Regions from separate parts of the Micromonospora sp. NPDC057141 genome, predicted to be linked through region 2. Evidence: riboswitches for the same ligand, from Rfam matches in the RefSeq annotation. Region 2 holds a riboswitch; each other region holds the start of a gene.
The links. Region 2 has a riboswitch for cyclic di-AMP ahead of ACFT41_RS24105 (C39 family peptidase). Riboswitches for the same ligand answer to the same signal wherever they lie in the genome.
Positions count from the first base shown of each region.

Region 1: linked by a shared signal. The riboswitch ahead of ACFT41_RS09735 (NlpC/P60 family protein) and the one ahead of ACFT41_RS24105 (C39 family peptidase) in region 2 are both predicted to bind cyclic di-AMP.
Region 3: linked by a shared signal. The riboswitch ahead of ACFT41_RS18455 (coiled-coil domain-containing protein) and the one ahead of ACFT41_RS24105 (C39 family peptidase) in region 2 are both predicted to bind cyclic di-AMP.
Region 4: linked by a shared signal. The riboswitch ahead of ACFT41_RS10300 (coiled-coil domain-containing protein) and the one ahead of ACFT41_RS24105 (C39 family peptidase) in region 2 are both predicted to bind cyclic di-AMP.

Region 1 covers NZ_JBHUVA010000011.1:50,104-54,794, forward strand. The annotation lists gene ACFT41_RS09730 (NlpC/P60 family protein) at 47-1,063, shown strand; cyclic di-AMP (ydaO/yuaA leader) riboswitch at 1,276-1,416, shown strand; gene ACFT41_RS09735 (NlpC/P60 family protein) at 1,429-2,469, shown strand; gene dcd (dCTP deaminase) at 2,573-3,151, opposite strand; gene ACFT41_RS09745 (pyridoxamine 5'-phosphate oxidase family protein) at 3,253-3,846, shown strand; gene ACFT41_RS09750 (zinc metalloprotease) at 3,919-4,691, opposite strand, start outside.
Region 2 covers NZ_JBHUVA010000060.1:7,595-12,285, reverse strand. The annotation lists gene ACFT41_RS24115 (hypothetical protein) at 1-335, shown strand, start outside; gene ACFT41_RS24110 (hypothetical protein) at 497-1,270, shown strand; cyclic di-AMP (ydaO/yuaA leader) riboswitch at 1,672-1,814, shown strand; gene ACFT41_RS24105 (C39 family peptidase) at 2,047-2,907, shown strand; gene ACFT41_RS24100 (CDP-glycerol glycerophosphotransferase family protein) at 3,115-4,691, opposite strand, start outside.
Region 3 covers NZ_JBHUVA010000035.1:6,980-11,670, reverse strand. The annotation lists gene ACFT41_RS18460 (carbonic anhydrase) at 1-390, shown strand, start outside; gene ACFT41_RS18455 (coiled-coil domain-containing protein) at 493-1,518, opposite strand; cyclic di-AMP (ydaO/yuaA leader) riboswitch at 1,523-1,653, opposite strand; gene ACFT41_RS18450 (YibE/F family protein) at 1,820-3,274, opposite strand; gene ACFT41_RS18445 (heavy metal translocating P-type ATPase) at 3,622-4,691, shown strand, end outside.
Region 4 covers NZ_JBHUVA010000012.1:46,199-50,889, reverse strand. The annotation lists gene ACFT41_RS10315 (hypothetical protein) at 1-113, opposite strand, end outside; gene ACFT41_RS10310 (STAS domain-containing protein) at 455-817, shown strand; gene ACFT41_RS10305 (SRPBCC family protein) at 894-1,343, shown strand; gene ACFT41_RS10300 (coiled-coil domain-containing protein) at 1,392-2,465, opposite strand; cyclic di-AMP (ydaO/yuaA leader) riboswitch at 2,470-2,599, opposite strand; gene ACFT41_RS10295 (cation diffusion facilitator family transporter) at 2,753-3,670, opposite strand; gene ACFT41_RS10290 (HelD family protein) at 3,801-4,691, opposite strand, start outside.

The DNA of each region.
Region 1 (4,691 bases), on a different contig from region 2:
ATCTTCCCTCTCGCGAGGCGCCCGGCGGTCGGTTGCGAAGGAGTCGGTGCCGGTGGCAACCATGCCCCCCCATCGTCGTGCCCCGGGACGATCGCCCGCTCGCCCGGGTGGTGTCCGCCGGTTCGCACATCGCCTGCTCACCCTGGTCGCGGCGGTCGCCGTCGGCGCCGGGACACTGACCGCGCCCGCGTACGCCGAGCCCTCGGTCGACGAGATCGAGGCGCAGATCGACAAGCAGTGGGAGCAGCTCGAACCCACCATCGAGCAGTACAACAAGGTGTCTGTGCAGCTGAAGGCGAACCGGGAGAAGGCGAAGGCGCTGGAGAAGAAGATCCAGCCGCTGGCGCTCGAAACCGAGCTGGCCATGAACCGCGTCGGCGATCTCGCCTCCCGCTACTACATCTCCGGCCCGTCGCAGGACATCGGCGCGCTGCTGGTCAGCACCAAGCCGGGCACCCTCGCCGAGCAGCTGACCATCCTGGACCGGCTGGCCGCGCAGGAGCGCAAGCAGGTCGAGGGCGTGCTCGCCATCCGGGCGAAGTACGACACCGAGAAGCAGAAGCTCGACACGCTCATCGCCACCCAGGAGAAGCAGACCAAGGAGCTGGCGGAGAAGAAGAAGCAGATCAACGCCGAGATCAAGCGGCTCCAGGCGTCGATGCCGAAGACGGTGGTGTCCGTCCAGGGGTGCCCGACCATCACCGGCGTGATCAATTCGGATGCCCGCACCGCCATCAAGACCGCCTGTGCGCAGGTCGGCGACCCGTACGTCTTCAACACCGCAGGGCCGGACACGTTCGACTGCTCCGGCCTGACCCAGTACGCCTACAAGGCGGCTGGAATCTACCTGGCCCACTTCACCGGCGACCAGTGGAAGAAGGGCACTCTGGTGTCGCGTTCCGAGGCTCGCCCCGGTGACCTGGTGTTCTTCTTCGCGGACGTGCATCACGTCGGCCTCTACCTCGGCAACGGCATGATGGTGCACGCGCCCCGCGCCGGCAAGCCGGTCAACGTGAGCAGCATCAACACCATGCCGATCGCCGGCTTCCGCCGAATCACCTGATCGCCCGGCGCGGCCCCCGCGAAGGCCGCGCCCGCAGCACCACCCGAGAGCCCTCGGTCCTCCGACCGGGGGCTCTCGGCGTGCGGTGGACATCGAAGCCGGCGACGGGTCTGTACGGTGCGTCACGGCCCGGTGGGTTGCGGATCGACGACGATCGTCTCTACTCTGGCCAATTGTCGGCCGGTAGCTGCACCGCCCAGCCGGGCGGTGACGGTGCGACACCGCCGAGTCGCCTCCGGGCGAGCCGGGGACCCAGGTACGCCGGGGTGAATCCGCAGCGGTGCTGCGGTAGGGCGCTCTCCCTTCCCGCCCGAACCCGTCAGCTAACCCGGTAGGCGGTAACGGAAGAAGGAGAACGGAGCCCGGTGGCACACCATGCCCCGCGGCGCCCGTCACGCCGGTCGGCCGACGCCGACCGCCTGCCGGCCGCGCCGCGCACCCGCTGGTCACGCTGCACCACCGCCCTCGCCGCCCTGGTCGGCGTCGCCGTCGTCCTGACCGGCGCACCGACCGTGGCCCACGCCGACCCCTCGGTCGCCGAGATCGAGCGGCAGATCGACGAGGACTGGAACAAGCTCGAACCGCTCATCGAGCGGCACAACGCCACCCGCCAGGACCTGGCCGCCAAGCGTAAGCAGGCCGACGCGCTCGCCGCGCGGATCGGGCCGCTCCAGCGCCAGGTGGACGAGGCGCTGGAGAAGGTCGGCGGCCTCGCCGCCGAGGCGTACAAGGGCGACAACCTCTCGGTGGTCAACGCCCTGCTGGGCAGCCGCACGCCCAGCCAGATGATGGGGCAGCTGGAACTGCTCGACCGGTTCGCCCAGCGCCAGCAGCACGATGTCCAGGCGGTCGTCGACCTCCGCGACGAGCTGGCCGCGAAGAAGCAGCCCCTCGACGAGATGGTCACCCAGCTCGCCCGCACCGAGGCCCAGCTCGCCGCTAGGAAGAAGCAGATCAACACCGAGATCGACCGCCTGCAGAAGCTGCGGCTGAAGGTGTACGGCAACGGCGGCGGCGGCCCGCTGCGGCCCGCCCCCTGCCCGGCGAGCTATCCGGGCGGCGGCGCGGGGACGGCGGTGAAGTTCGCCTGCGCCCAGATCGGCAAGCCCTACGTCTGGGGCGCCGAGGGCCCGAACTCGTACGACTGCTCGGGGCTGATGCTGGCCGCCTGGGCGAAGGCCGGGGTCTCGCTGCCGCACAACGCAGCCCGGCAGCGGTCGGTGACCGCCAAGGTCAGCCGCGCCGACCTGCGCCCCGGCGATCTGGTCTTCTACTATGCCGACCTGCACCACGTCGGCATGTACGTGGGCGGGGGCTGGGTGGTGCACGCCTCCCGGGCCGGTGTCCCGGTGAAGATGAAGCGCCTCGACGACGGCCCGATCCACAGCTTCGGCCGCCCCGCCTGAGGTGCAAGGAAGGGCCCCTTCTTAACGCATACGGTCGAGAAGGGGCCCCTTCTCACACCCGGAGGGGTCGACGGCGACGTCGCGTAGGGCAGGCAGGGCTGCGTCAGCGGGTCGGCCAGGTGCGCCAGCTCTGCCAGGAGCGGCTCGGGGTCGGGCCGCGCTGGCCCTGGTAGCGCGAGCCGTAGACCGCCGAACCGTACGGGTGCTCGGCCGGTGACGACAGCCGGAAGATGCACAGCTGGCCGATCTTCATGCCCGGCCAGAGCGTGATCGGCAGGTTCGCCACGTTGGACAGCTCCAGCGTGACGTGCCCCGAGAAGCCCGGGTCGATGAAGCCGGCCGTGGAGTGGGTGAGCAGCCCCAGCCGGCCCAGCGAGCTCTTGCCCTCCAGCCGGCCCGCGAGCTGGTCGCCGAGGGAGATCACCTCCAGCGTGGAGGCGAGCACGAACTCACCCGGGTGCAGCACGAACGGCTCGCCGTCGGGCACCTCGATCATGGAGGTCAGGTCGTCCTGCTGCATCGACGGGTCGATGTGCGTGTAGAGGTGGTTGTTGAAGACCCGGAAGAGCTGGTCGAGGCGTACGTCGATGCTCGACGGCTGCACCAGGGTCGGCTCGAACGGCTCCAGCGCGAGTGTGCCGGCCTTCAGCTCGGCGACGAGGTCGCGGTCGGAGAGCAGCATCGCAACACCATAGCGAGGCTGGTCGGCGAGCCGGCGATCGGTACGCCCCGGCCAGCGCGTCGCGCTTCGCGTGTCGTACAGGTGTTCGATAGGATGCTGGCATGGCTTCCTGGTCCGAATTCGCCGCTGACGAGCCACGACTCGCCGACGGGATCCGTCACCTCATGCAGCAGTACGGGCCGGGCTTCGGCTACCTGGCCACCGTCCGCGCCGACGGTGGGCCCCGGGTGCACCCGGTCTCCCCGGTGATCACCGACGAGGGGCTCTTCTGCTTCGTCGTCGACTCGCCGAAGCGGCGCGACCTCGAACGCGACGGCCGTTACGCGCTGCATTCCTTCCCGCCGGAGGACAGCGACGACGAGGCATACGTGGCCGGGCACGCCAGGCCCGTGACCGACCAGGCCCGGGTGGCCCGGCTCGCCGAGATCGGGCGGGCCGCGCCGCAGGTCGACTGGCGGCTCTTCGAGTTCACCGTCGACGTGGCGATGCTGGCCCGGCGTGGTGACGCCGGCACCGTCCGCCCCGGAGAGGCGACCGACCGGCCGGCCGTGCAGGTCTGGCTCGACCCTGGGGCGGCCGGTGCCGCGAGCACCGCGCCCGACGCCGCGAGCACCGCCTCGGGCGGCGGCGCTGTGGGCGTACCAGATCGGCGGTCGGCCCTCGGCGGGCGCGGCGCCCATCGTGCGGCGGCCTGACCCCCACAGACGCCGGTGCCGGCCCCGTCGGGAGACGGAGCCGGCACCGGGATGATCAGCGACAGCGGTACGTCAGGCCGCGCGGTACGCGTTCCACGCGGTCAGCATCCGATCCGCCTGGCCGGCGGTGAACTGGTACATGCACGAGTCGTACGTGTAGTCCATGAAGTTGGTGATCGGGTCGAGGCCGGTCGCGGTGCAGGTGTCCCGCCCGGTCGGGCACTGGAAGGCCGCCTCGGCCTCCGCCGGCGTGTCGCTCACGCCGTCGCCGGAGCCGCGGCAGCCGCCCTGGAAGGTGTGGTAGAGGTTCAGCCAGTGGCCGATCTCGTGGGTGCCGGTGTCGCCCTGGTTGTAGTTGGTGGCGGTGCCGCCCGGCAGCGACTCGCTCAGCACGACGACGCCGTCCATGCTGTCCAGCCGGCGCTTCGGGAAGGTGGCCCAGCCGAGCAGGTCGTCGCTCAACTCGCCGAGGTAGATGTTCAGCGTGTTCTTGCCGCCCTCGCGCAGCGAGGTCTTCATCGAACGCTCGGCCGAGGAGCCCGACACGATCGGGTACCACGCCGGGTTGGTGACCCGGTTGATCTTCTGGAGCTGGAAGCTGAAGGCGGTGGCCGCGCCGCCGGTGGCGCCGCTGTAGGCCTGGTTCAGCACGCTGATCTGCGAGTTGATCATCGAGTCCGGGATGTTGCCGCCAGCGCGGGTGCCGTCCTCCTGGATGACGTGCACGATGACCGGCACGGTCACGGTGGCGAGCGCGGCGGCGCCAGCCCCGACCCGGAAGTTGGCCCGTTCGCGCAGGGCGGCGGCGAGGTCGGCCTCCCGCTCGCGGGTCTCCTTGGCGGTCA
Region 2 (4,691 bases):
GTCCCCTGTGGTGGGTCGCGCGCTGGACGGCGCGGATGCTGGCGAGCCTCGCTGTCGTGGTCGCGTTCTCCCTCGGTGCCGCGTCGCTGCCGCTCGGCACGATGGTTCCCGGTGGTGCCGATCCTGGCCCGGTCGTCGCGGCCACCGCCGCCACGAAATCCACCGTCGCCGCAGAGTCCACCGTCGCCGCGGATGCCGCCGTTGTGTTGCGGCCGGCCGACGCGCCACCGCCAGCCGGGGCCGGGCACCCGTCGGTTACCGCGCCGGCCCCGCAGCGGGTGCCGACCGGGCATACCCCCGCCGCCGCCGGCCCCCGCGCGCCGCCGGTCGCCTGAGCCACCCGGTCGCCTGAGCCACCCGGCGGGCCGCGCCCGCCACCACCGTCGCCGACGAGGTTTCACCGCCGCACCCGTCCGCCGGGCCCGGTACGCCGCACGCGTCCCGCCCGGCGGCGGTGCGGATCCCTTTCCGCCTCCACTCCTGTGAGGTGCCGACCATGGACATCGTTCTCTACCAGATCCTGACCGAGGTGCCGGTGGCCGCCGCCATCTGGTCCGTGCTGCTCGTGCTGGCGCTCACCGTGCTCACCGTGCTGGTCGCCCGCCCGGAGCGGGACCGCCCGCCCGCCACCGAGCCCCCGACCGGCCCCGCCGCGCCGCCCGCCCCGGAGGCCGCCGACCAGCGCCGGTACGCCGAGGAGGTGGCGGTGGCCGCCGCCGGGGCCGCGCAGAACGCCCGCCGCCGGCGGGCTGCGTGGACGGCCGTCCAGGACGCCGCCGAGCGGGCCTGGCAGGCGTACGACGAGGCGGAGACCGCCGCCCGGCGCTTCCGTGACGCTGGCGCCCTGCCGACGCCGCGCACCCCGCGCACGCCCGCCGAGTACGCGGCCCGGGAGCGCTGGCTGCACCATGCGGCCACGGCAGCCCACCTGCGGGGGGAGTTGTCCATCGGCCAGCTCTGCGACGTCTTCGCCCGCCGGGGCGGCTGGGACCCCCGGCTGCACCCGGTGGAACAGGAGGTCGTCCTGGCCCGGGCGGTCCGGGACGGCAGGCTGGCCCGCTACCGGGCCGCCGCCGAGCGCGAGCGGGCCGCGTGGGGCGACGCCGAACTGGCCGCCGAGGCCGCCCGGGCGCTGGCCGCCGAGGCGTACGCCGCCGCCGAACGTGTCCGACCCACGGAGGTGCCGGCCCCCCGCGCGGCGGCAGCCGGCCGCGCCGTCCCGGCCGCCCGCTGGCGCCCGGCCCGCTGGCGCCCGGCCCGGATCGGCTGAGCCTCCACCGCCCCGCCCCCCCCGCCCCCCGCCCGCCCCCGCCTCGCCCCGGTGATCAAGAAGTTTGCGTCATGATGGAGATCAACTCTGACGTTTTCCTCTTGATCACCGGGGCGGGGGTGTGGTCGGCCGTGAGCCGGGTCACGACCGTCGGGAATCGGGCAACCGGTCCAGACGGTCCGATCGGCTGTCGCAATTCACCGACGATCGTGACCGGTTGTCCCGTTACGGTCCGCTGACGTCGTCTGAGCCGAGCCTCCCATTGAGACACGTCAGCTCCGAATGGCCCGTAAACGAGTTCGCACTGGGGCGTTTAAGCAGGTGGCGAGGGGTTGGCAGGGCTGCGGTCGGCCAGTAGTGTCGGCCCGTCCGGTGCGGTACCCGATCGCAAGAGGCGACGCCGCGCCGACCCGCTCAATCGTGATCATCACGAACCGGGGACCCATTGCACGTCCGGGGTGAATCTGCGGGCCACGGCCTGCGGTAGGGCGATCTTCCCGCCCGAATCCGTCAGCTAACCCGGTAGGCGGTGTCGGAAGGAGTTCCATCCTCGTGCAGCACGACCCCACCCCCCGGGTTGTTCCTCCACCACGGAGCCCGGTGCCCGCGTCCGCCGCCGCCGAACAGGCGCACTGACCGTCGCACCCTTGCGTACGCCCGCCTGAGTGGGCGCCCCCAGAAAGCGGACCCCACCGGCCGCGGACCTGCTCCGCGCCGCCGTGCGCCGCCGTGCGCCCGGATGCCTCCGCTTCCGCCCCCGTCCCGTGGAGGAACACATGAACGATCAACTCAAGCGGCACCTGCGGCGACTCGCCACGGAACGTCCGTACCAGGTCGTCGCCGGCTCCGCTGCGGCGCTCCTGCTGGCCTCCGGCACCGGCGCGCTGCTCGCCGCCGCCGACGCCCCCGCCCCGCAGCGGACCACCAGCGCCGCCGTCGCCGAGGTCGTGCCCCGCCTCGATGGCGCGGCCAGCCGCGGCCAGGCACGGATCGCCGTGCCGCCCTCTGCCGGTGCACCAACCAGCGCCTCGCCGTCGCCGAGCGCCACCTCGGCCGCCCCGAACCCCGACCTGACCGCCACGGCGACGCCGAAGAAGACCACGGCGAAGCCGGCGGCCCCGAAGCCGCCGTCGGCCAAGGTCCTCGACTACGACTACGAGGCACAGACCACCTACTACTACTGTGGCCCGGCGGCGGTGCGCAACGCGCTCTCCGCCACCGGCGTCGAGGGCACCCAGGACGACCTAGCCGCCCGCCTCGGCACCACCGAGATGGGCACCAACTCGGCCTACGACACCACCCGGGTGCTCAACGACATGGTCAAGGGCGACCCGTACCGGACCCGGCTGATCCCCGGCGGCGCCGCCACCCCGGCGGAGACGGACCAGCTCCAGGCCGACGTCGTGAAGGCGATCAGCGCCGGGCGCGGCGTCGTGGTGAACATCGCCGGCGACGCCACCGACGTCGACGGCGGCTGGCACTCCTTTCCCGGCGGCCACTACATCGCCGTCGTCGGCTACCGCGACTCCGGGCGCGCCGTGCGCATCGCCGACTCGGCGGACCCGGCCGTCCCGGCGTACTGGATCAGCACCGCCGCGCTGGCCCACTGGGCCGCGACCCGCGGTTACTCGGCCTGACACCACCCTCCCCCACCGGCCCCGGCTCTCCCGAGAGAGCCGGGGCCGGTCCCGGCTCGCGGTCCGGTGAGACCGCAGGCGGATCACTCCCGGATGGCGGACGGCGTGCTGGCTCTGGGGTTACGGGCGCCCGCCTGCCCTGCTCCGGCGCGGAGTTCCCCGTGTTCGCCCGCCGGCACAACCTGCTGTGGCCGACGGGCGGGACGCTCAGGCGGTGGGGGAGTGGGCCACGGCGTCGGCGGCGCGCGGGGCCGGCGGGTGCCAGCCCGGCTCCAGCTCCCGGCGGGCCGCCGCCAGGAACGCCTCGGCGTACGACTCGGCCGGGAAGTCGCCCAGGTAGTGGGCCCGGGTGCCCCAGCGGGCGGCCCCCTTGGGGTCGGTGTCCAGCAGCAGGGCGAGCACCTCGTCGAGGTTGCCCGCGTCGCGCCGCAGCACGTACCCCGGGCCGGCCAGCGGGAACCGCTCGACGAAGCGGTCGCCGTCGCCGACCATGTCCGTCACCGCGTACGGCTTGCCGGAGTAGAGGTAGTCGGAGATGACCCCGGAGACGTCCGAGACCAGCGCGTCGGAGCGGTTCACGCAGTCGACCAGGGACAGTTCCCGGCTGGCCGCCGCGCCGAAGACGTGCTGCCGCCCGGTGCGGGCCCGGTCCGCCGCCAGCAGCTCCGTGAGCCGGGCGAGCTGCCGCGCCGACGCCGGGTTCTGTCCGGTGTACGGGTGGGCGCGCAGGATCACCGTCGCGCCCCGGGCCAGCAGCCCCCGCACGATCGTCTCGCCCACCGGCAGCGAGCAGTAGTTCGCATCGGCGTGGTGCCCCGTCCAGGTCGGGGTGTAGAGCACCGTCGGGTTCGCCAGACCGGGGGTCGGCGTGCGGCGTACCTCGATCGACTCGACCTGCGGGCGGCCGACCACGACGAACTTTTCCGCCGGGATGTCCACCCCGGCGCGGGCGTACCGGTCGATCGCGGCCCGGCCCGCCACGAAGTTGCGGTCGAACAGCGCCGTGACCGGGTTGGCGCTCGGGGCCTTGTCGCTGTCGCCGTGGTGGATCTGCACGTGGGTGAGCTGCGCGAACCGGATGCAGTGGCTGTTCTTCGCCCCGTGGTTGACGTAGAACGCCACCTTCAGGCTCGGCACCAGCGCCTCGTCCATCGCCTTCAGCGTCGGGCAGTAGACCACCGGCGCGGTGGTGGCCGCGGCGAGCGGGGCGAGGAACTCCGGCTCCCGCACCATCACGAAGAACGGCCGGCCGATCCGCTCCAGGTAGGGCAGCCACATGGTGACCTGGTATTCCGACCCGGGCGGGGCGGAGAAGTGCAGCAGGAACTCCGGCCGGTGCGCGCGCAGCGCCCGGGCCACCGCCGAGCCGCCCGCCCCGGGCCGCAACCGCCGCTTGGCCAGGTCCACCGTGACCGCCCCGGCCCCCGCCCCGACGGCGAGGGCCACCAGCAGCGCCACCCCGGCCGGCAGCACCAGGGCGGCGGCCAGCGCCACCACGGCGAGCAGCACCAGCAGGGCGTCGCCCAGCCGGCCCGCGACCAGCGGGGTCCACGACCGCACGGGCAGGTTCACCGCCCGGATCTCCAGGTCGCCGGCCTGCCGCAGTGGCCCCACCAGCAGCACCAGCCCCAGCAGCACCAGGGCCGTCGCCGTCAGTGCCGGGTCGAAGCCGGCGTCGAGCCGCCGGGCGTACCCGACGAGGATGGCCGCGGCGAGCAGCACCGCCTCGGCGGTGCTGTCGGCGGCCGGGCGGACCCGCCGCTCCCAGCCGGCGGCGGCCAGGG
Region 3 (4,691 bases), on a different contig from region 2:
ACCGTCGGCCCCGAGGTGCTGGGCAGCGTCGAGTACGCCGTGACCGTGCTGGGCACCCCCCTGGTGGTGGTGCTCGGCCACGACTCCTGCGGAGCGGTGCAGGCGGCCCGGGCGGCGGCCGGCACCGGCACCCAGCCCGCCGGCAACCTGCGGGCCGTGGTGGACGCCGTGGTGCCCAGCCTGCACCGGGCCGCCGAGCGGGGCGTCGAGAGCATCGACGAGATCGTCGACATCCACATCGCGTGCACCGTCGAGGCGATGCTCGACCGGTCGCCGGTGCTGGCCGCCGAGGTCGACGCCGGTCGGTGCGCGGTCGTCGGAATGTCGTACCGGCTCAGCGCCGGCGGGGTGCGGACGGTGGCCGCCCTCCCGGCCCCCGCCGCCGCCTGACACCCGCCGCCTGACACCCGCCGCCTGAGACGCGCCGCCTTACGCGCCGAGAGGGGCCGCCCACAGTGGGACGGCCCCTCTCGGCGTGCGCGGCACGCGGCGTCAGAGCAGCGACATGTGCACGTGGTCGGTGTGGTTGGAGGGCCCGCTGTAGGACTTCCAGCCGGTCGCCGGGAACCAGATCTGCCGGTTCCAGATGACGTAGTAGATGCCGAGCCGGTCGGCGTTGCGGATGAGGAACGCGGCCAGGTTGTTGCCGTACATCCGGGTGTCGTTGTTGTGCCAGGGGGCGAATCCGCTGTTCTGGAGCGACCAGTCGCAGGCCCGGCCCTTGGGGTGCTCCCACGGCCCGCCCGGCCGGTAGCAGCCCACGAACCGGTTGAAGCCGGCCCGTTTGGTCTCCTTGTACGCGTGCAGTGTGCGGGGCGTGACGCAGCCGGAGGTGGTGGGGTCGTTCTCGCTGCACGACTCCGGTCGCCAGTCGCCGTCCGACGTCCGGCCCGGCCCGATCTTCGCGACCGGGGAGGTGGCGGAAACCAGACCGCCGGTGAAGCCCGCGCCGCCGACCAGCGCGAGCGCCTTCTCGGCGTCGAACTTCTTCTTCGCCATGACCGACGCCTGCTTCTGCTGCTCGCGCACCTCGGCGTCGAGCGCGAGCTTGGCCTGCTCGGCGCGGTTCTTGGCCGCGCTGACCTCGGCCAGCTTGTTGGCGTTGACCATGTTCAGCTCGTCGAGGGCGGAGGCGCGCTTGACGAACGAGTCCGGGGTGTTGCTCTCCAACAGCATCGCCATCGCGCCGACCCGGCCGGTCCGGTACGACTGCGCGGCCATCTCGCCGACCTGCGGCGCGAGCGCGTCCAGCTCGTCCTGGGCCTTCCGCACCTCCTCGGCGAGCTGGGCCTGGCGCTTCTTCGACTTTTCGAGCTTCGACTTGGCCTGGGCGTAGTCCCGGTTGGTCGCCTCGATCACATCGGTGATGAGCTGGGGCTCGTCGTCCTCCTCGTGCCCCGACGGTTGGGGGGCGGCGGAGGGCAGGGCGAGCGCCGGGGCGGCCGGCCCGGCGACGACCGCCAGGGCAGCGAGCACGGCCACCACGGGGGTCAACCAGCGGTGCAGGGGTGCCGTCACAGTGTTCCCTTCCATCGACCGCCGACCGGGTTAGCTGACGGGTTCGGGGCGGAAGTGGCCCCTACCGCTCGCGCGGATTCACCCCGGGCACCTGGTTCCCCGGCTCGCCTCGCGGCGATTGGGCGGCGGCACCGCAGGCGCCGCTTCGCGCCTTCGGCGGTGACCGGCAGCGAGGTTACCCGAGAGTCCTCGTGGGGAGCTACGTCCGGCTGCCGACTGAAAGCGCTATTTCGTAATCGCTGTCGGTGATCGGTGATGCGCTTCTCAGGGCGGATGCCGCCATTGGTCACGCTGCGGAGTGTCACCATGCGGTCTCCGTGCCTCCTTCTCGGTGCGGCCGTCCGGCCGGGGGGTGGGTGGGGGCGTGGTCGTCGGGGAACCCCTCGGCCGCCCGGCCGCCGCCGAGCGCCTCCAGCGCGAGATCCCGCTCCGCGGGCCGCCGCCGGCCGCTGCCCGGCGTACGCGTCGCCGGCACGTCCCCGACGCCCGCCGGACCGGACCGGGTCGCCCTGGTCCGTCCCGCGGCGGCGCTTTCCGCGGCGCTGCGCCCTGCCGTGGTCCGTCCCGCGGCGGTGCGGCCCGCTGCGGTGACCACGGCGGCCAGCCCGGTGGTGAGCGGCACGGCGGCGATCAGGCCCAGCGTGGCGACCGCGCTGCGGACGATCTCCTGGGCGAGGAACTCGCTGGTCAGGATCTCGGTCACCGGGCGGGAGTCGGCGGTGAGCAGGAGCAGCAGCGGCAGCGACGCGCCCGCGTACGCCAGCACGATCGTGTTGACCGTGGAGGCGATGTGCGCCCGGCCGACGCGGGTGGCCGCCCGGTAGAGCTGCAACCGGGACAGCCCCGGGTTGGCGTGCGCCAGCTCGGTGACCGTGGCCGCCTGGGTGACGGTGACGTCGTCGAGCACCCCGAGCGAACCGATGATGATGCCGGCCAGCAGCAGGCCGTGCAGATCCACGTCGCCCCGGAACATCGACAGGGTGGTGGCGTCCTCGCTGCCGTACCCGGTGAGGTGGGTGGCCGCCGTGGCGAGGGTGCCCAGGAGGCCGGTGAGCACCAGGCTGCCCAGGGTGCCGAGGACGGCCACCGACGTCTGCGCGCTGACCCCGTGGGTGAGGTACAGCACCACGAACATGATCAGCGCGGAGCCGACGACGGCGATCGGCAGCGGTGACCCGCCCGCGCCGATCCCGGGCAGTACGAAGGTCAGCAGGATGGCGAAGGTGGCGGCCAGGCCGGCCAGGGCGGCCACCCCCCGCCAGCGGCCGAACGCGACGATCGCCAGCGCGAACACCACCGCCAGCCAGACCAGCGGAGTGCCGCGCTGGTGCTCGGCGATGTTGTAGGCGCTCGCCGTCGGGTCCGCCGGGTCGGTCAGCTTCACCAGCACGATCCGGTCGTCGACGGCGACGGTGGGCGCGCCGGGGCCGGTGGGGATCGGCGTCTCGACCTGCTGCCCGGCGTCCGGCCCCTGCTCCACCCGGACGGTCACCGTGCCGCACGGGCCGTCCGCGACGTCCGGCCCGGCCTCCGGCGTCCCGGGCTGTGGCGGGCACTCCTCGGTGACCACCCGGGTCACTGTGCCGTGGTAGCGGGGCACCGGCGAGCCGCCGTCGACCTCCGGGCCGCCGTCGCGGGGCCACAGGACGATCGCCGCGATCACGGTGATCACGAAGAGGGGCACCACGGTCGCGACGAGGAGCCGCCGCACCCCTGGCGGGGTGGGCGGAGCGGGTCGGTTGTGGTCGGCGCCCATCGACGGTCTCCAAACGGTGTCAGCGCGGGATACGGCTCGGCGGCCCGGACGGTTCAGCGTCGCGGCGGTCGATCCGGGCTGGCTGCCCGAACGACCTCACCGGGCCGGCCGCCCGAGGACCCCCGCCCGAGGACCCCCGCTCCGCCGGCCCATCCGAAGCCCCTTCCGCTCCTCCGGTCGCCCGGAGCGGGATCCTGCGTCCCATCGCCCGGAATCGTAGCCACCCTCACCTGCGGACGCAGGCCGGTCGACACCATGTCGGCGACATGGCGGTGTTCCGGCCGCTCGGATACCGCCGTCTGACCGACATGCTGCCAATCTGACCGGCGGCGGGGCATCTTGGAGACATGGCCCACGAAGCGCACGCGAGGCACGGCGCACCCGCCGGACCCGGCGCACCGGACAAGCGCGCCGGACCCGGCGGGCACGACAAGCACGCTGGGCACGACCCGGAGATGTTCCGCCGCCGGTTCTGGCTCTGCCTCGCGCTGACCCTGCCGATCGTCGTCACCAGCCACCTGGTGATGGACTGGTTCGGCTACTCGCTGGAGTTCCCCGGCCGGGCGTTGGTCGGCCCGGTGCTCGGCTCGGCGGTCTTCTGGTGGGGCGGGTGGCCGTTCCTGGTCGGCGCGGTCCGGGAGCTACGCGACCGGGCACCGGGGATGATGCTGCTCATCGCGATGGCGATCAGCGTCGCGTACGTCGCATCGCTGGCCACCAGCGCCGGCGCGTTCGACCTGGACTTCTGGTGGGAGCTGGCGGCGCTGGTCACCATCATGCTGCTCGGGCACTGGCAGGAGATGAGGGCGATCGGTCAGGCCCGGGGCGCCCTCGCCGCGTTGGCCGCGCTGCTGCCCGACGACGCCGAGCGGGTCCGCCCCGACGGCGGCACCGATCGGGTCCCGGTGGCCGAGCTGCGCGTCGGCGACGTGCTGCTGGTCCGGCCGGGCGGTCGGGTGCCGGCCGACGGCCGGGTCGTCGACGGGGCCGCCGAGCTGGACGAATCCATGATCACGGGAGAGTCCCGCCCGGTCGTCCGGTCGGCCGGCGACCGGGTGGTGGCGGGCACGGTGGCCACGGACTCGGCGATCCGGGTCGAGGTGGCGGCGATCGGCGAGGAGACCACCCTCGCCGGCATCCAGCGCATGGTCGCCGAGGCGCAGCGCTCCAGCGGCCGGGCCCAGGCGCTCGCCGACCGCTTCGCGGCCTGGCTGTTCTACGTCGCCACCGCCACCGCCGTGGTCACGGTGCTGGTCTGGTCCGCCCTCGGCGACGCCGACGAGGCCGTGGTGCGGACCGTCACGGTGCTGGTGATCGCCTGCCCGCACGCGCTGGGGCTGGCGATCCCGCTGGTCATCGCGCTGTCCACGGCGGTTGCGGCGCGCTCTGGCATCCTGGTGAAGAACCGGCTCGCGCT
Region 4 (4,691 bases), on a different contig from region 2:
AAGTCGTCGCCGTCGTCGTCATCGTCGTCGTCCCCGCCGCCGCCGAAGCCGCAGGCCAACATGAGTGCGAGCAGCGCGCCGACGCCGGCCAGGCCGGCCAGTCTCCGGATCATTTGGTGGTTCCTTCCGTGGTGCGGGTGTGGACGCCGCCGATGTTAGGCGGGGCGGGCAACGGCGGCGGGTCCCGCCGGTGACGGCCGGGTGGACCACACGCCCGGGGCGCGGGGTGCGCGCGAAGGTCGGAGGGGACCGCTACCCTGGGTCGGCGACATCGGCCCCGGGCCGGTCGTGTGGCTAACAGGATCTGAAAAGTCCGGATAAGGGCAACGTGTTTTGCCCTGATCCACGAATTGCTCATCCCGAGGGGTGGCGACCGAGGCCGTCGGAGGAATACTCTCGGTCGCGGCCCGCGTACTGATGAGGCGCCCGTGAATGGGCGAGTGGAGGTGCTCGCGTGAGCCTGTCGATCGTGAAGTCGGTTCTTTCCGGTGGTGTCATCGAGATCGCCCCGCGTGGCGAGATCGACGTCGACACCGCGTACGAGGTGCGCGAAGCCGTCGCGGAGGTGCTCACCAAGGGGCGTCCCGCCCGCATCGAGCTGAACATGCGCCTCATCACCTTCATCGACTCGGTCGGCATCAGCGCGATGGTGGCCGGCTTCCAGACCGCCGAGGTCAGCGGCGTGAAGCTGGTCGTCACCGAGCCGAGCCGGTTCGTGCACCGGCAACTGTGGGTGACCGGCCTGCTCGGCCTCTTCGGTGCCCCCGAGCCCTACTACGCCGGCACGGCCACCCCCGAGGTGCTGCCGGGCGCCTGACCGGGGTCGCCGGCGGTGGTTCACGCGCCGGGGCCCGGCTCTTCCTCCACGCCCTCGGGTGGGGGACGATCGACGGATGCCCCGGCGCGACAGCTTCCAATACTCGGTCCAGGCCTGCTGCCCGCGGGCCGAGGCAGTGGCGCTGCTCAGTGACCCCGCCCGGCAGACCGAGCTGCATCCGTTGATCACGCGGGTGCGCCGGTTGCCGCCCCGGCCGGGTGCCCTGGCCAGTTATGCGATAACCGATCAGCTCGCCGCCGGGCCGCTGCGCTTCGGCGTGACGTATCAGGCGGACGTGCTGGTGGTGACCGACGACGAGATCGTCACGCTGGCCCGGCAGCGGCCGGCCACGACGGTGCGTAACCACACCCGGCTGCGCGACGAGCCGGGCGGCCTCGTCCGCGTCGACGTGGAGATCACCCTGGCCGCCCCGACGCTGCTGTTCGCGTACGCCTTCCGGCAGGCCCGCTCGGCGCACCTCGGGCTGGCCCGCCGGCTGGGCGAGGTGCTGGGCCGGGCGGCGTAGCGCCCCGGCGACCCGGCCCACGGGGGAGGGCCGCCGAGGCGGGCGCGGTCAGATCACCGACAGGTGCACGTGGTTGGTGTGGTCGCTGGACGGGTCCCCGTTTCCGCCGCTGTACGCCTTCCAGCCGCTGCTGGGCAGCCAGATCTGCTTGAACCAGATCACGTACAGCACGGCGAGCCGGTCGGCGTTGCGCACGTAGTACGCCGCCAGGTTGTTGCCGTAGGTGCGGTCCCCGCCGGTGGCCACGCCGCCGAAGCCGCCCTTCTGCGCGGCGAAGTCGCAGGCCCGGCCCTTCGGGTGCTCGCCGGAGCCACCGGGGCGGTAGCAGGAGACGTACCGGGTGAAGCCGGCGGCCTTGGCCTGGTTGAGCGCGTGCAGGGTGCGCGGGGTGATGCAGCCGTTGGCCGGGGTGGGGTCGTTGACGCTGCACGACTCCGCCGGCCAGGAGCCGTCGGAGTTGCGCTTCGCGGGGGTGGCGTTGGCGCTGGAGCTGCCGCCCGGGCTGGACCCGCCGCCGCTGTTGCTGCTGGCCTTGTTGTTGGCCACGGTGAGCGCCCGTTCGGCCTGTTCCTTGCGCTTGCCCATCAGCGTGACCTGCTTGCGCTGCTCGCGGATCTCGCCGTCGATCCCCTGTCGGGTCTTCGTCGCCTCGTCCCGGGTGGTCAGCAGCGCGCGCAGCGCCCGGTCCTCGTTGGCGGCGACCGCGTCGAGCGCGGCGGCCCGGTCCAGGAATCCCTCGGGGGAGCTGCTGTCGAGCAGCAGTGAGGCGGCGGTGAGCCGACCCTTCTTGTACGCCACACCGGCGATCTCGCCGACCTTCGCGCCCCGCGTGACCAGCTCGGCCTCGACCGTCTTGAGCTGGCCGCCGAGCTTCTGCTGCCGCTTCACCGAGCGGTCGAGGGCGGTCTTGGCCTCCAGGTAGCCCTTGCTGGCCGCTTCGAGCTGGGCGCGCAGGGCGGGGGTGCCGCCCTCCTCGTCGTCGCCCGGCGCGGCGAGCAGGCCGACGGGCGGCGCGGCCCCGGCCGGCGTCACGGGCGCGGCCCCGAGGCCGACGGCGAGCGTCAGCACCAGCGCCGCCGCGACCCGGGCGGCGATCCTTCCTACAGGTGCCACTACTGGCATATGCATGTCCTTCCATCAGCCGCCGACCGGGTTAGCTGACGGGTTCGGGACGGACGATCCCTACCGCTGGAGCGGATGCACCCCACGAACATGGTTCCCCGGCTCGCCCGTAGGCGATTAGGCGGCGGCCACCACAGGCGCCGGAGGGCGCCGCCCGGCGGAGGCCGGGACCGAGCCTACCGGTGCCTGTGGGACCAGCGCTGCTTCCGTGACGGAGGGTACGCGGATAAATCCCGTCAAGTCCGGCATTCGACCGTATAAGTCACGAAAATTGATGGGCGTCGGTCTCACCAGCCGGCCGGCCCGCAGCCGTCGCGGGCCGCCCCCGGCTCGACCTGCAACGTGGCGTGCTCGATGTGGAAGTCCTCGTGCAGGGCGGTGCGGGCGGCGGTCAGCACCGCGCCGACCTCCGCGCCGGGCGCCATGGTCAGGTGGGCCGAGGCGACCTCCATGCCGGAGGTCAGCGTCCAGACGTGCAGGTCGTGCACCTCGACCACGCCGGGCACGGCGGCCAGCCGGTCGTGCACGGCGGTCACCTGGAGGTGCTCCGGCGCGGCCTGGACCAGGATGCGCACCGCGGCCCGACCGAGCCGCCAGGTGCGGGGCAGGATGAACACGCCGATCGCGACGGCCACCGCCGGGTCCGCCCACCACCAGCCGGTGACCATGATCAGCGCCGCCGCCCCGATCACCCCGACCGACCCGAGCAGGTCGCCCAGCACCTCCAGGTACGCCCCGCGCAGGTTGAGGCTCTCCTTCGCCCCGCTGCGCAGCAGGGCGAACGCGGCGACGTTGGCGAGCAGGCCCAGCACCGCCACCGCGAGCATCGGGCCGGTGGTCACCTCGGGCGGGTCGCCGAAGCGGCGGACGGCCTCGACGAGGACGTAGACGGCGACGCCGCTGAGCAGCAGGGCGTTGCCGAGCGCGGCGAGCACCTCCAACCGGTAGAGCCCGAACGTGCGCTGCGGGTCGGCGGTGGCCCGGCGGGTGGCGGTGATCGCGGCGAGCGCCATGCCGATGCCGAGCACGTCGGTGAACATGTGCCCGGCGTCGGAGAGCAGCGCCAGCGAGCCGGTGCCGAGCGCGGTCACCGCCTCGACGATCATCAGCACGGCGAGCAGCGCGAACGCCGCCCAGAGCCGCCCCGAATGGCGGTCGGAGGCGTTTGCCGCCACCCCGTGGTGGTGGTCATGACCTGCGCCCACGCCCACACCCTCCGTCCGTGATCCCAACCCCCCGGCCAAATCTATGTTCACATCGCAATGTATGCAAGTGATCGGCGGCGGTCCGGCCGGTGAACGGCCGGGGCCGGATCAGCCGTCGGGTCGAGCGTGATCAGCCCGTCGGGTCGAGCGTGACGAGGCGCTGGGTCGCCCGCGACAGCGCCACGTACAGCGTCCGCACGCCCGAGCCCGGGTCCGCCCGGATCTCGCCCGGGGCGACCAGCACCACCCCGTCGTACTCCATGCCCTTGGCCTGGAGGCTGGTCACCACCTGCAGGCGCGGCGCGGCCCGGCCGGCCAGCCAGCCAGCCACCTCGTCGCGGCGCGGCACCGGCGTGATCACCCCGACCGTGCCCTCCACCTCGCCGAGCAGGTCGCCGACCGCCGCGACGGTCGCCGCCTCCAGCCCGGCCGCCGGAACGGTCAGCTCGACCGGGGCCACGCCGGTGGACCGCACCGCGCGGGGCAGCGTCAGGTCCGGGTAGAGCCGGCGGATCTCCGCCGCCGCCACCGCGAAGATCTCCGCCGAGTTGCGGTAGTTGGTGGTCAGCTCGAACTGGTGCCGCCGCCGCCGGCCCAGCGCCGCGTCCCGGGCCCGGGTCAGCTCCTGCGGATCCCCCGTCCACGCGGTCTGCGCCGGGTCGCCCACCACCGTCCAGGACGCCAGCCGGCCGCGCCGGCCGACCATCCGCCACTGCATCGGCGAGACGTCCTGCGCCTCGTCGACCACCACGTGCGCGAAGTCGCGGTAGTCCTCCGGCCGCTCCCGGGCCGCCTCCCGCGCCGCCCGCTGCCGGTCGGCGTGCGTGCTCAGCTCACGTACGCCTCCGGCGAGCCGGAACGGGTCCCGCTTCGCACGCTTCGGCTGCACCGGCTTGCCCAGCAGCGCGTCCAACTCGTCGAGCAGGGCGACGTCGGCGATCGTCAGCCCCTCGGCGTCCAGCGTCCGGTACGCCTCGACGAGCAGGCCGACCTCCGCCCGGGACAGGACCCCGGCGGCGTA